Regions from separate parts of the Maridesulfovibrio ferrireducens genome, predicted to be linked through region 1. Evidence: predicted binding sites of a transcription regulator. Region 1 holds the regulator's gene; the other holds the start of a gene.
What was found. The regulator sigma-54, encoded in region 1, starts transcription at its own class of promoters, with help from an activator protein. The targets are predictions, from matches to a motif close to CTGGCACGGNNNNTGCTT.
Positions count from the first base shown of each region.

Region 2: a site for sigma-54 is predicted at 3,442-3,459, ahead of BLT41_RS04165 (protoporphyrinogen/coproporphyrinogen oxidase). Genes of this name have one in related genera too.

Region 1 covers NZ_FNGA01000002.1:5,084-12,689, forward strand. The annotation lists gene rapZ (RNase adapter RapZ) at 1-873, opposite strand, end outside; gene BLT41_RS04795 (PTS sugar transporter subunit IIA) at 900-1,349, opposite strand; gene hpf (ribosome hibernation-promoting factor, HPF/YfiA family) at 1,353-1,895, opposite strand; gene rpoN (RNA polymerase factor sigma-54) at 1,943-3,358, opposite strand; gene lptB (LPS export ABC transporter ATP-binding protein) at 3,721-4,443, opposite strand; gene BLT41_RS04815 (LptA/OstA family protein) at 4,474-6,123, opposite strand; gene lptC (LPS export ABC transporter periplasmic protein LptC) at 6,138-6,728, opposite strand; gene BLT41_RS04825 (KdsC family phosphatase) at 6,729-7,250, opposite strand; gene kdsA (3-deoxy-8-phosphooctulonate synthase) at 7,240-7,606, opposite strand, start outside.
Region 2 covers NZ_FNGA01000001.1:922,903-930,508, reverse strand. The annotation lists gene pstA (phosphate ABC transporter permease PstA) at 1-830, opposite strand, end outside; gene pstC (phosphate ABC transporter permease subunit PstC) at 970-1,887, opposite strand; gene BLT41_RS04170 (PstS family phosphate ABC transporter substrate-binding protein) at 2,462-3,283, opposite strand; gene BLT41_RS04165 (protoporphyrinogen/coproporphyrinogen oxidase) at 3,501-4,853, shown strand; gene BLT41_RS04160 (M24 family metallopeptidase) at 4,858-5,934, shown strand; gene BLT41_RS04155 (DUF4911 domain-containing protein) at 6,010-6,288, shown strand; gene BLT41_RS04150 (TetR/AcrR family transcriptional regulator) at 6,430-7,047, shown strand; gene murI (glutamate racemase) at 7,050-7,606, opposite strand, start outside.

The DNA of each region.
Region 1 (7,606 bases):
ATTTATATGCTTATGTTCAAGATTGGCAGAATACCCACTATTCTTAAGAGTAGCAAATATTCGTTCTGCAACGGCAACAGACCTGTGTCTACCGCCGGTACACCCGACGGCTATTGTTAATCGGTATCTTCCTTCCTCCTCATAAAGAGGAAGAATATATTGAAGGAAATCCAAATATTTCTCAATAAAAACCGAACCGGGCTCCGAACCTAAAACATAATCCGAAATAGCTTTATCTCTTCCTGAGAACAGACGCAATTTTTCATCAAAATAGGGATTAGGTAAAAATCTTAAATCCATGACCATATCCGCTTCTGTCGGAACGTCATGTTTAAAACCAAAAGAAATAACATTAACCCGGAGTCCAGATGCTCCTTCAGTCAACTCCGACCACTTTTCCTGAATTCTGCGCCTGAGATCATGAATTGAGTAAGTCGTAGTATCAATTACAAGATCTGCGGCCATACGAAGAGGTTCGAGAATAATTTTCTCTTCTTCCAAAGCCTGCTCAAGACCTAATTTTTTGGATTCAAGAGGGTGAGGCCTGCGTGTGGTAGCATAACGTCTGACCAATTCAGGGAGTCTGGCTTCCAAAAAGATTAGACTGGGGCAGACTCCGCTCGATCCGAGTTTTGTACAAGTGGACTGCCAATCATCAACGAAGTCCTGTTGCCGTAGGTCCATCCCGAGAACCAGGCCTCGATAATTTTCGTCCTTACCTTTAAAAAGTTCAACGAGCCTTGCCAGCATGCTTGCAGGAAGCCCGTCAACGCAAAAAAAACGTAAGTCCTCAAAAACCTTCAAAACTGTTGATTTTCCGGCTCCGGAAAGGCCGCTGACAACAATAACCGGAAACGAGTCTGCACTTTCCACCTAAAAGACCTCCGTGATGCCCTCGATTAAGTGATATTAAGTAGAGTCAACAAGTCTTGTGGGTTCTGCGCATTTATGAACGCATCTCTAAAATTGTTATCCTTAAGCTGTCTGGATATTTGGGCAAGGACTTTTAAGTGGCTTCCAGCTCCCTGCTCAGGAGCCAGAACCATAAAAAATATCTGGCACGGCTTAGCGTCAAGAGCTTCAAAATTAACTCCTGCCCCACTTCTACCAACAACCACTGCAATATTTTCAAGACAATCCAATTTACCGTGGGGGATGGCAATGCCATCCCCTATACCGGTTGTTCCTAATTTTTCACGAGACATAAGGACTTGGAGAGCACTCTCGACATCTAGCTCAAGCCCTGTGGCCTTAAGCGCTGTCACCATTTCTCTCAGAACTCCGCTCTTATCAGAGCTTTCGAGTTCATAAATCACAAGATCCTTATCCAAATTATCATTTATTATCATCAGTTAGTATCCTGGATCAATCAACCCAAAGTCGCCATTCTTGCGACGGTAAATAACATTTATAGCTTCAGTATCAGCATTTCTAAAGACAAGGAACTCATTGTCGAGAGTCTGCAACTGCATTGCGGCTTCGTCAACCGCCATAGGCTTTGGTACAAACTGATCAGTTTCAACAATAGTCGGTTCAGAATTATCTTCTTCTTCGGTTGTGAAGCTGATTACGTCCATACGAGCCGGAGCAACGTCCTTACGCCTGTGGCTTCTCATCTTATCGCGCATGCGTCTGAGCTGAACTTCAAGCTTAGCTAGAACCAAATCAACAGTTGAATACATATCTTCCGATGCTTCATATGCTGAGATATGAATATTATCGGAACTGAAAAGGACTTCAGCAACATGTCTAATCTTATCAACTGATAAAATGACCTGCATTTCAGTATTGTCCGGATTTGTTATAAACTTATCAAGCTTTGCAAATCTGGTGTTAGCATATTCCTTCAGGTGGTCGGAGGGGTCAAAGTTCTTAAAAGTAAATGCAACATTCATATGGATACTCCTTGAGTAAAGGGTGAATATGCTTTTCTACCGAACTGCTAGAATACCTGCTTCCTCTTAGAAGAGGAACGAATTCCCATTGCAGTCCTGTATTTTGCTACAGTCCTTCTGGCGATGTTGACCTCAAGTTCATCCTTGAGCATCTCGGCAATTTTTTCATCACTCAGAGGTTTTTTACTATTTTCTTCGCTGATTAGTTTCTTAATCAGCGCCTTAACCGATTCGGACCCGACCTGCGAACCATCATCAAGTCCGAGAGCACTATTAAAGAAAAATTTAAGTTCATAAATCCCATGCGGCGTCGAAACATACTTACTTGTCGTAATTCGACTTACAGTGGATTCATGCATTTCAATATCTTCAGCCACCTCTTTAAGAATAAGCGGTTTAAGCTTGGATACTCCACTTTGAAAGAACCCTCTCTGAAACCTTACAATTGAGTCCAGAACTTTATAAAGTGTACGTTGTCTCTGATAAAGGCTCTTCATAAGCCACTGTGCAGAGCGCATCTTCTCCTGGAAATATTCTTTATCTTCTCCCTTAGTCGAAGCCAGAGTCTCTACATAAAATGAATTCATCTGTAACTTAGGGAGACCGTCCTCATTAAGGACTATAACAAAATCTCCGTCATATTCATATACATAAGCATCAGGACTGACATAGAAAGAATCCCCACCCGAAAAACTTGCCCCCGGAAGCGGATCAAGAGTCTGCATCAGATCAAGATAGCTCTTGAGGTCTTCCATACTAAGCTTAAACTTTCTCGCAAGAGGCTTATAACGATTCTTCTCAAGATCCTCTAAATGATCCCGAACCAGCGAAACAAGAATCGGATCATCATCAAGGCGTAAAACCTCTAATTGAATAAGCAAACATTCCTGAGGGGTACGTGCTGCAACCCCTACTGGATCGAATCTCTGAATCCGAGAGAGCACTCGTTCAACATCTTCGAATTCAGCATAACAGGTTTCACAAATTTCATCCAACTCAATCCGTAAGAATCCACCATTGCTAAGATTACCTATTATGCACTCACCGATGGCGACTTCCTTATCTGTAAAATTCGAGAGACACATCTGCCATGCTAAATGGCCTTCTAAAGTGGTGGCCTTAGTCATCCTCGCTTCGAAAGACATTCCTTCTTCAAGAGACTCTGACTCTCTTGTCCCGGCCTGCTTGGAAGTACTCGAAAATTCTCCCAGATAATTATCCCAATCAGCTTCGCGGGAAATAGCCGCATCTTCTAAAGTCGCTGTGCCGGATTCCGCGTCAGGGCTGTCTGTACGCTCCAAAGCTTCAGCTTCTTCAAGTATAGGATTTTCAAGTAACTCCTGCTGAACAGTATCAAGCAGTTCTAATCGGGAAAGTTGCAACAACTTAATTGCCTGCTGCAACTGAGGAGTCATCACCAGCTGCTGAGAAAGCTTTAATTGTTGTCTAAGTTCCAGTCCCATATTTTCCTGCCACCCTATGATATGCTTAAGCAGTATCTTTTACATTTTTCTAATCGAATAAAATTAACCTGTAACTATTTTCAAAAAAAATATTTTAATCTTCCTTGAACTTGATTAAAGTATGCCACACTAAGAAAGCTCATGCAAGAATTAGTACAGATTTGCCCGTAATTTCAGGATCTTTTAACCTAAAATTATTCACATGAAAAAAGTGTACCAATGTTCAGCCTTACTGTAAATCGGCAATGGTAAATTTACTGAAAAAGGAGAGTTTGTATAATAAAAATAAGATATGAAAAAGAGGGACTGGTACTGAAAAAAGAAAAAAAGACAGGTAAATAAAAAGATGAAAAAACAACAAATCAGAGACTGAAACTATCTCCAAGATACAACCTGCGTGCCTTAGTATTTTTTACAATACTTTCCGGCGCACCGTTTAGAATTACGCGGCCTTCATATACCAAGTAGGCGCGATCACATATACTTAATGTTTCACGTACATTATGATCAGAAATAAGAATACCGAGTCCCATGTCTTTCAAAGAAGAAATAATATCCTGAATTTCAATAACGGCAATAGGATCAATCCCTGCAAACGGCTCATCAAGCAGAATAAACTTAGGATCATTAATAAGAGCTCTGGCTATTTCCAGCCTGCGACGTTCACCGCCTGAAAGGTAAAGCGCTTTCTGTTCTGCCAGACGTAAAATTCCGAGCTGATCTAAAAGTTCGTTAGCTCTCATGGGAATATCTTTCCCGGAAAGACCGGTATGCTCGATAATTATTTCCAAATTTTTACGAACCGAAAGTTTCTTAAATATAGAACTTTCCTGCGGAAGATAACTGATTCCATGTCTGGCCCTTTCATGCAGAGGCCAACTGGTAATCTGGTTTTTATTAAGATAAACATCGCCGGAAGTAGGTTTAACGACTCCCACAAGCATATAGAAAGTGGTGGTTTTACCTGCTCCGTTAGGACCAAGCAAACCGACAACTTCACCTTCCTTAACATTTAAGCTTATGCCACGGACAACTTCTTTCTGCCCGTAGCTCTTAACCAGCTTGTTAGCGATTATCGAAGACATATAAATCCTATAAAATTAGTTAATAAAAAACTATGGAGCAACATTTTTAGGAGTAAAGAAGATTGCTTCAACAGGCTTATCCCCGCCGACAACTTCAGAACGGTTATCTTTCAGATAGAACTTGATCAAATTACCTTGAACAAGATTCGGACCGTCTTGAAGCTTTGCATTACCTTCCATCAAAATAATCGAATCAACCACAACAAAGGTCAGTTTTTCACATGATCCTTTACGGTTATTCATATTCACCTTGACCCTGCCCTTTGCCACAATTTCTTTAATTTTATCTTGAGTGTCTTTAAGAGAATCGCCACCGGCCTTTAAAAAAGCTGTCAGCGTATCCGATGTCAGTGTAACATCAAGCCTTACGACTTTTACATTGCCGGAAAAAGTGATTCGATTCTTGTTTTCACTGAAAGTCATTTTTTTAGAAGTGATTTTAATAGGCACTTCATCCGGTCCGCCGGGAATTCTTTTCTTAGCAGGTCTATCTTTCTTTACTTCGACCGGAGGCTCAGCATTTAAATACGCCTTATAAACATATCCAACAAGGAGACTGTCACTTTCGGCTGTTGCTCCAGCCTTAAAGACAGGAAACCATTTACCTTCTTCCGGCCCGACAAGTACAGCCTGCCCGACTTCCAGTTTGTCGACGATAAGAGACTTCGCATTAGGCTCGGAGCGGACATTAAGTACAGCCGAAGCAAACATGGTTTCAGTCACAATGGGAGCATTCAAGACTTCGTCCATCGCCTTATCCATAGAAGCAAGAGCTGTTGTACGTTTCTGTAGTTCTACTTTCTTCTTTTTCTTTTCAGCTTCAAGCTCAGCTTTACGGGTATCGATTCCCGCCATTTTTTTCTTTTCCAGATTCTTTGGATAAGCGGCAAGGAAAGGGCCCCAAGCATAACCCCAGACCGGAGTATCTTTTTTAACAAGAGTGTCTATACGATAAAGAGCATACATTCCACCCTTCTCTTTACCCACCTGAGCTCTATGTCCGGGATTCAGCACACCGACAGCCTTAGAGGTCGTTACCGGCTTCTGAATTACACTGATTTTTCGTACCGCATATCTAATTCTGGCATCATCCAGTTTAATATCAACCAAACCCTTTTTAACAAAACCCAAAGCATCTTCTTCTGAGGCAACAGGCTTATCAGCCTTGAAAATTGCGTACCATCCACCTCGTAAAAAACCGACTTTGATTTTATCACCTTCAGCTAATTTACCGGCGACAGCGGATTTTGAAGACCGCTCAATATGATAGTTAAGCTCTTTTCCCACATATCGAACATCGCCCCAATCCACTACAGGACTGTTCTGAGCAGCAGGAATTACTATTTTTTTAGAAATATAGCCTATCGGCAAACCGGATAAATCTGAAGAAGCCGGATAAACTGCAAACCATCCTTTTTCCCCTTTATCAACAAGAAAACTTTCCGCTGGAGATAACACCCAAACAACAGAAGATTTCAAATCCGCTTTTTCTCTAATATTAGCTATGGATTTAGAAATTTTGAGCTCTGTTCTGTCATAAGCATGCGCAACAGAACTTATTGCAAAAAAAGAAAGGATAAAAACCGCACAAATAAGTGCCGAAGCAGTATATGCAGAGGCAGAGGATGCAGTAGGAGAGAAACTGCGGAACAAGAATTTTTTATCAAATATGCTACTCAAATGTATACTCGCTTCTATTGTGGCATTACCACCATGCCAGGTGCTATCAGGGCTTCCAATCCATCTTCAATCATTATCTCTCTGGTTTTCAAATCGACTTTAACCCTTTGAGAACTAATATAAATAGAGGGACTTTGAACTTTGACATTTCCTTCAAGAAAAATAAGATTATCTTTCGGCTTAAAGTCCAGCGAATCCGATTGAAGCCTCATGTCATCATAATGACCTTCAACATGATCCCATAATTTAAGACCCTTACCCTGCTGACTGACTTCACCATAAAGTGCCCGGACAAAAACTTCTTTTCGGTCTCTGCCTAAATAATAAGTAACTTTAGGTTTATCAACCTTAACCATTCCGTTTTCCTGATCATAATCAGCACTTCCGGCGCGAAGAATCCATTCAATATCGCCGCCCGTCCCCTGTATCAATTCAATTTCTTCGGCAGACACATCAGAATCACTGTCGCTTCCAAATGGAGGGCTGTCGACCAAACCGCGCGCCATGTGCGGATAAGGAGCAAACTTACTTCCAAGCAAAGTACCGGTAACAAATCCGGCAAAAAGCACAGTAAGAAGCATTAAAACAAAGCTGCTCCGCTTCATTTATTCGGCCCACTCGAGCCAAATATCTTCAAGGAGTCCCTGACTATCCAGCAGAAATGAAATAGCTTCTCTTACCGCTCCGTGTCCACCGGGCTTTCTTGAAACCCACTTAGAAATTCCGATAACTTCAGGTTGAGCATTACAAACGGCCATAGGCAAGCCGACTTTCAGCATAACAGGAGCATCAATCCAGTCGTCTCCAATGTAGGCGACTTCTTCTGGCTTGAGTCCTTTTTCTTTTATCAGCTTTTCATAAAAAGGAAGTTTTTCACGTTGACCGGGAAAATAATCAGTGATTCCGAGTTCCGTTATGCGACTCTCCACAGCACCATGATTAAGTCCGGTTATAACAGCAAGTTGAAGTCCAGCCTGCTGCGCAAATTTGATCCCGAGCCCATCCTGAACATTAAAACGCTTAGTCACATTTCCCTGATGGTCATAATAAAGACCTCCATCAGTAAGGACTCCGTCAACATCCAGAATAAGAAGCTTAATTTTTGCTGCCAACTTCTCAACACGCATATTTAATACTCCATCCGGCAAGTAAATCTTTAATCAGATCTTCCGTTTGATCGAGCGGCCAGCTGTTTGGACCGTCACAAAGAGCCAAATCAGGGTCTGGATGAACTTCCATGAAAACCCCGGAAGCTCCTCCGGCAACAGCACACCGAGACAGAACAGGAACAAATTCCCGCTGTCCACCGGATTTTCCGCCAAGCCCGCTTGGGAGCTGAACAGAATGCGTGGCATCAAAAATAACAGGACAGCCGAGATCTTTCATAATTGAAAGCGAGCGCATATCAACAACAAGATTATGATAGCCGAAACTTGAACCGCGCTCTGTCAGCCATATACGATTATTTCCTGTGGAACGAATT
Region 2 (7,606 bases), on a different contig from region 1:
TGCATTCTAGCTCTGATATATATAGCCATCATATTCATACCCAGAACCAAAGTTATAAGAACAAGGGATGTTCCGTATTGAATATGTCTTGTTTTTTCAATTTCTGTTCCGGCTGTTGCCAGTACATATATATGATAGGGCAGCGCCATTACATCATCAAAAAGAGATTCAGGCATTTCAGGGGTGAAAAATACTGCGGCAGTAAACATAATCGCGGCAGTTTCACCTGCGGCCCGTGAAAGTGTAAGAATTGCGCCAGTCAACATGCCGGGCAAAGCGGCGGGAAGAACAACCCTGTAAATGGTCTGCCATTTAGTAGCACCAAGCCCAAGCGAGGCTTCTCTATAAGTTTGCGGAACAGAACGTAAAGCTTCCTCGGATGCCCCGATAACAAGCGGTAAAGCCAGCGCCCCGAGCGTACAGACTCCGGCCATAATACTTACGCCCATTCCCATCACAGTTACAAATAACGACAAACCGAAAAGTCCGAACACAACCGAAGGAACTCCGGCAAGATTATTAATCCCCAACCTTAAAATCCGCACAAGTCTGGGTGATGTAGCGTATTCATTGAGATAAATTGCTGTGGCGACTCCCCAAGGCAATGCAACCATCAACGCTCCGTAACTAAGAACAATCGTCCCTACGATACATGGAAGGATTCCTCCCTCAGTCATCGAATTTCTGGGATTTTCAGTCAAAAATTCCCAGCTCATTGCAGGCAACCCATAATAGAGAACGAATCCACATATAATGAGTAAAGCCAGACCGTTAATAGCGGCGGCGGCTTTAAACAGCATAAAGACGACCTTCTGTACTTTCTCTCTCATGGAATAATTGCCCTGCTCAGGCTCAAGCATACTTTCGCTTGCTTCACACTCATTACCAAACATCAAATCAACCTGCTCTATAGTTTCAGCGGAGTTACTCATCATTATTCCCCGTTATTAAGTTTACTGACAGCTTCCACTAAAGAGTGGCTGAACCGACCTGTTTATATTTATGAGCCACATGATCGGCAATTAGATTGAAAACCATTGTGAACAAAAACAGCACCATACCTATGGCAAAAAGAGCATGGTAATGTTCACTGTGGAAAGGAGCTTCGCCCATCTCGGCCGCAATAGAAGCAGGCATCGGGCGCACCGGATCAAAAATGGAATTCGGAAGCATTCCCGCTCCGCCGGCAACCATCAAAACAACCATGGTTTCCCCGATTGAACGGGCCATGCCCAGAATTATTCCTGTTGAAATACCCGACAAGGATGCGGGAACCATGACTTTATAAATACTCTGCCAGTGCGTAGCACCCAAAGCGAGAGAAGCCTCTTTAAGCTCTGGAGGAACGGAATAAAGAGCGTCCTCTGAAATACTTGTGATAGTCGGAACCGCCATGAAGGCCAGCATCACCGAGGCATTGAAAAGATTAAGACCTACCGCAATATCAAAGGTTTCCTGTAAAAAAGGAGCGACAACAACCATCCCGAAAAAACCGATTACAACAGAAGGTAACGCGGCCAGCATTTCTACTGCTGGTTTTACGATATCACGCACCTTTGTAGGAGCAATCTCCGCAAGATAAATTGCGGTCATCACACCAAGCGGAATCGCGATGAGAGAGGATAACAATGTAACAGCTCCGGACCCGACAATAAGCGGCCATATCCCGAACGCAGCAGGTTCGTCAGTCGGGTACCATTCAACTCCGAAAATAAAATCTTTTACCGAAACAAAGTTGAACACCGGAAGCCCTTCAATAAATAAGAACGCCATAATCAGAAACAGAACGAGTATTGAAGTAAAAGCTGTTACCAGAAAAGCGGAATGGATTAACCGCTCTGTAGAACGACGACTGAGATTGAGAGCTTTCAAGATAAAAAGAACCATTCCAGCAAAACCGAGAAGGGAGCTGAATATATACCACCCTCCAGCCCTTGAAGAAATCATGTTCTCGGTACTTTGCTTGATTAATGTAAACAGTTCGGCATCTGCACCATTCTTGCTTTTATTCATCACAGCTCGATCAGTGCGAACATATGCGTAAATTTTATTCAACTCTGAATTAAGTTCCCTGACTCTAAGTTCCTTTTCAGCCTCAGATAAGCTTAACTCTTCTGATCCTTCCGTCACTTCATGAACTGACAGCATCATGACTTTCTTGAGCCCTCCAACAGAGCTCATTGAGTAATCTCCCCTTTTAGCCACTTTTTCAGTAGCAGAAATAAAAATCTGTTCGGCTTCGGTAGAGCTGGAAAGTTTATACGCATAAACACCGCTCATCACCGCAAAAATTATTAATAATAAACAGATATTTCGGGACGTAATCACGACTATTCCCCTGATATAAAATTTGAATTAAATATAAATTACGCAATTATGAATTGTAAGACTGACAAATCTCCGGGAGGAAAAGCCTCCCGGAGTATTTTTTGAATTCACTAAATCCCAAACTGAACGATTATTATTTTACTGGTATAAATCCAATTTCAGCAGCCTGATTCTGGCCTGCCGGGCTCATCATGTAATCGATAAGCCCCTTTGCTTCACCGGCAGGAGCACCGGGAGTATAGATATTAAGACCGCGGGAAATTGGGTAGGATTTATCTTTTGCGGTTTTAACTGAAGGAGTCACGCCGTTTACAGAAACACCTTTGAGTTCTTTATTAAGGTAAGCAAGGCCGACATAACCGATTGCTTTTTTATTCTTGGAAACAGCCTGTGCAACTGCACCGTTTGAGGCTTGAAGAAGAGCTCCGGGGAATACACGGCTTTTCAGTCCGGTAGCGCGCATGACTTTAGATTTCCAGCAATCATAAGTACCGGAAGAAGTGTCACGTGAAATTACAACTATCTGATCATCAGCGCCGCCAACTTCTTTCCAGTTAGTAATTTTACCGGTGTAAATTCCGTGAAGCTGTTCAACGCTGAGTCCTGAAACAGGGTTAGCCGGATTCACAACGGGAACGATGCAATCAAGAGCTACTATGAACTGAACAGGCTTGCGGCCGTTATCAGTTGCTTTCTGAATTTCTGCGGGTTTCATGTCACGGGACATCATTGCGATATCAGTTGTTCCGTCGATAAGAGCTTTTGCGCCGTTACTTGATCCGCCACCTGAAATTGAAATTGATACATTAGGATTTGCAGCCATAAAAGTTTCAACAGATTTCTGCATCAATGGCAGAACAGTAGTAGAGCCTTTAACTTGGATTGATCCTGCAAAAGCTGATCCTGTAAACGCCATTACCATCATTGCTACTAAGGCGATAATTCTAGATTTCATTTTTTTCCCTCTGAATTTGGATTTTTGCAGACGCTGTTTCACCGTGTCCGTTTTTGTCATTGAGATAGGGTCTATCTGAATTTGGTTACAAACCTGTTACGACAAAGAGAAAGGTAGGTTACAGAAGAATTTATATTCAATTTATCAAATTTCTGATGCTGGCATACACCTTGCTTACTTCCCTTTAATTATAAAAACCTAAGGCGGAGTAATTTCATTGAAGATCAAATATGCCATAGTCGGCGCGGGTCCAACAGGTCTCGGTGCTGCAAGAAGACTGAAAGAGCTAGGTGAAAAATCATTCATTGTACTGGAAAAAAATTCCCATGCGGGCGGACTAGCTTCCAGTTTTACCGATGAAAAAGGGTTCACTTGGGATATCGGCGGACATGTGGTTTTTTCTCATTATGAATATTACGATCAACTCTTGGCCGAGATTTTGGTAGATGAATATATAGAACATCTACGCGAATCATGGATAAGAGCCGCCAAAGTATGGATTCCCTACCCTTTTCAAAATAATATAAGACACTTACCTAATCTCAAAAAATGGGAATGCGTTAGAGGACTTCTTCCCGGTGTAAGATCCGAAGAAGCCCCCTCAAACTTTTTTGAATGGATTAACAATACCTTCGGAGAAGGCATCGCTAAACATTTTATGCTTCCATATAATTATAAGGTATGGGCTACGCCACCTGAATCAATGTCATTTTCGTGGATTGGAGAAAGAGTAAGCGTTATTGATCTTAAAACAGTGATAAAAAATATTATCCTTGAACGGGATCAGCTTTCATGGGGGCCTAACAATAAATTCCGTTTCCCTCTGAAAGGTGGAACAGGGTCAATTTATCGTAAACTGGCAGAAACGGTCAGCAGTCATATTTTATATAACACCAGTGTAACTTCAATTGATCAGAAAAATAAAATTATTTACGATTCCGAAGGCAACACCTTTGAATATGAATATCTGCTAAGTACCGGACCGATTGATATTTTGATCAAGAAATGGCTTGAAAAATCATCGGACACGCTTACAAATGCAGCAGAGATGCTTAAGCATAACAGCGTTATAGTCGTTGGATTAGGACTTTCTACATCCAAAAAAGATTCCCGGTGCTGGATGTATTTCCCTGAAGACGACAGCCCTTTTTACCGTGTCACCAATTTTCACAACTACTCACCCAACAACACTCCTATCCCCGGACAGGGGCGAGCACTGATGTGTGAAGTTTCCTACTCAAATCATAAAATAGTTGATCACAATCAAATAGTTAAAGAAGTGGAAGATGGATTGATCAACACTGCGCTGATTAATGAAGAAGACAGGAAAAATATTATCTCCCGCTGGTCAATAAATGTGGATTACGGCTATCCCATACCTTGCCTGCAACGCGATGAAGCGTTAATGATTTTGCAGCCTGCACTTGAATCCATGGACATCTATTCCCGAGGCCGCTTCGGAGGCTGGAAATATGAAGTCTCAAACATGGACCACTCAGTAATGCAGGGAGTCGAATGGGCTGAGAGAATGATTAATGGACAGCCCGAAACCACTTACAGGATAAGCTAATCATATGACCATATCTGCCGCCACTTATGAAAAAAGGCGGGAAAATGTCCGTAAACGTCTTAATGATCGCGGACTGCCTCCTTTATTGGTAAATTTTGCTGCCAACCGTTATTACCTCAGTGGATTTGAACTTCACGACTCGCAATGCAACGAAACTTCCGGATGGCTCATAATCTGCCCTGACGGAAAAGATTTTCTTCTGACTGACCCCAGATACTTGGATGCTGCACGCAGAATATGGAATGAAGATGATGTTTTCATTTATTCCGGGCGTAAATTTGACGCTCTTAAAGGGTTTTTCAAATCAAACTCTATTTCCAGTCTCGCTTACGATCCTAAATCGATAAACATTTTCGAGCACGAAAAACTTACCGAACTTTGTGAACTTAAGCCTGTTTCAGGGCTGGTTGAAGAACTGCGCCTGATTAAAGATGATGAAGAAATCCGTTTGATGGAAGAATCGTGTGCTCTTAACCATAAAGTATACGAACTTATTGAACCGAAACTTCAGGAAGGACGCACAGAAGCTGAAATATCATGGGAAATTGAACAGCTTTTCAGAAATAACGGAGCTTCCGGTCTGTCCTTCCCTTCCATTGTAGGAGTCGGCCCGAATGCAGCGCTTCCGCATGCATGCCCGGGTGATACAAAACTTCGCGAAGGTGAACTCATTCTCATTGATATGGGTGGCAGACTCGGCGATTATTGTTCTGACCAGACCAGAACTTTTTATATCGGAGACAAACCCTCTGACCGTTTTTTAACTGTGCGCGCGCAGGTTCAAGAAGCTCAGATGGCAGCAATTGACATTCTGCGCCCCGGACTTCCGATTCAGCACGCCTACCACACCGCAAAAGCTGTTTTTGAAAAACACGGTGTAGAAAAATACTTTACACATTCTCTCGGACATGGTGTGGGACTTGAAACCCATGAACAACCAAGCATCAGCCCGATTGCAAAAGGCGAGCTTAGGCCCGGTATGATTGTCACAGTCGAACCCGGCCTTTACTACCCTGATTGGGGCGGCATCCGTTGGGAACATATGGTCCTTATAACTGAAGACGGCCATAAAGTTCTATAATTCTTGAGCAGGGTTCTTCGGAACCCTGCTTATTTTGATCACCACAAACCGGTTAAATCCACTCTGAATAAAATTATGGCCCGTAAAAGAAAACCACGTCCGCGCCCTCTTCCGGCGCCCCCTAAGTATTCAAGTCGTATCTATGTTCAGATGGCTCCATCTGACATTGCAATTTTTAGATTTTTTCTGGAAGCTATGGAGAATCTGGCTCTTTTCACTGTCGCCGACAGATTCAAAGGAGTACTGATGCTTCGCTACAGCGCCCATCAGGAACGCGAATTCTTTGAATTTATGGATGACCTAAAAGAGGAGATTGATATTAAAATCCTCCCCAATCCATCTACCCCTTCATAAGCCCCTTCCCTAATTCCAAATAATCCGCTGATTCTCTTTTAATTTAAAATATGAATATATCTTCATGTTTGTTGACAATATGAATATGAACTATTATTCATATATTATACAACTAAAACACATTTAGCTAGAGAGCAGACAATGCCAAGAGCTCCTGTACAAAGTAGAAGTAAAGAAAAGAAGCGTAAAATCATCGTAGCAGGGATGAAACTATTCTCTGACAAAGGTTTTCATAAGACAAGCATCAATGAAATTGTCGAGAATGCCGATGTATCGGTAGGTTCATTTTATGGATATTTTAAAAACAAAAAAGATCTACTGATTGAAGTTTCGCAGGCATACGGAAACAGCATAATAAAAGGGATATACGGAAACATTGCAGAGGATGCTCCCGTATCAAAAGACGGGCATAGTATCATCAAATACATCGTAAGTTCAGCAAAGCAGGCACATACGTTGTCAACAGAACTACACAGAGAAATGCTGGCCTTAAAGAACCGTGAACCGGAAATGGCTAAGCTCGACAGAAGAATTACTCTATCGTTTCAAGAAGGAATTGAAACGATACTTGAAAAATGCGGCAACAGAATCAAAGTGAAAGATACTCATACAGCTGCAAAACTGGTTGCAGGCGCAATAGAAGAAACTATGCACCGCTGTTTTTTAGAAAATCAGGAAGAAAATCAGGAACAAACATTCAACGAACTGACTGAAATGTGTGCTGGATATTTATTTCATCCGGCGAAACAATCCGAGTAAGACTATAAATCAATAACCTTAACGTCTTCCGGATCTATCTCAACACCAAGGAAAGCACCGCCGACAGCGGCAAACCTTTTCGCTGAATCAGTGGCAAGAAACGAAACATGACCACGCTGGGTGGAACAATTGCTAAGCTTTGATTCAGCAAGAATATTCTTAACTGTTTTAGCCGTTGTTTCCGCAGAATCCACAAGCTTAATATTCTTTCCGGCAACATTTGCGATAGCACCGCGAAGCACTGGAAAATGAGTACATCCAAGGACTAAAGTATCCGGCCCCTCATCTCCAAATTTTGCAAACAACGGTTCTAAATAGCGGGCTGCAATGGCCTCAACCAGTTCACCTTCAGTCCATCCCTCTTCCGCAAGCCCTACAAACAAAGGACACGGTTGTGCTATTATTTCAGCGTTTGGATGCATGCTGCAAATAGTTCTTTGATAGGCACCGCCGTTAACAGTATTTTCAGTCGCTATTACCGCAATTTTACCATTCACACTTGCCTGACAAGCCGCCTCAGCTCCGGGTTTTATGACTCCGATTACAGGCAATGGACTAT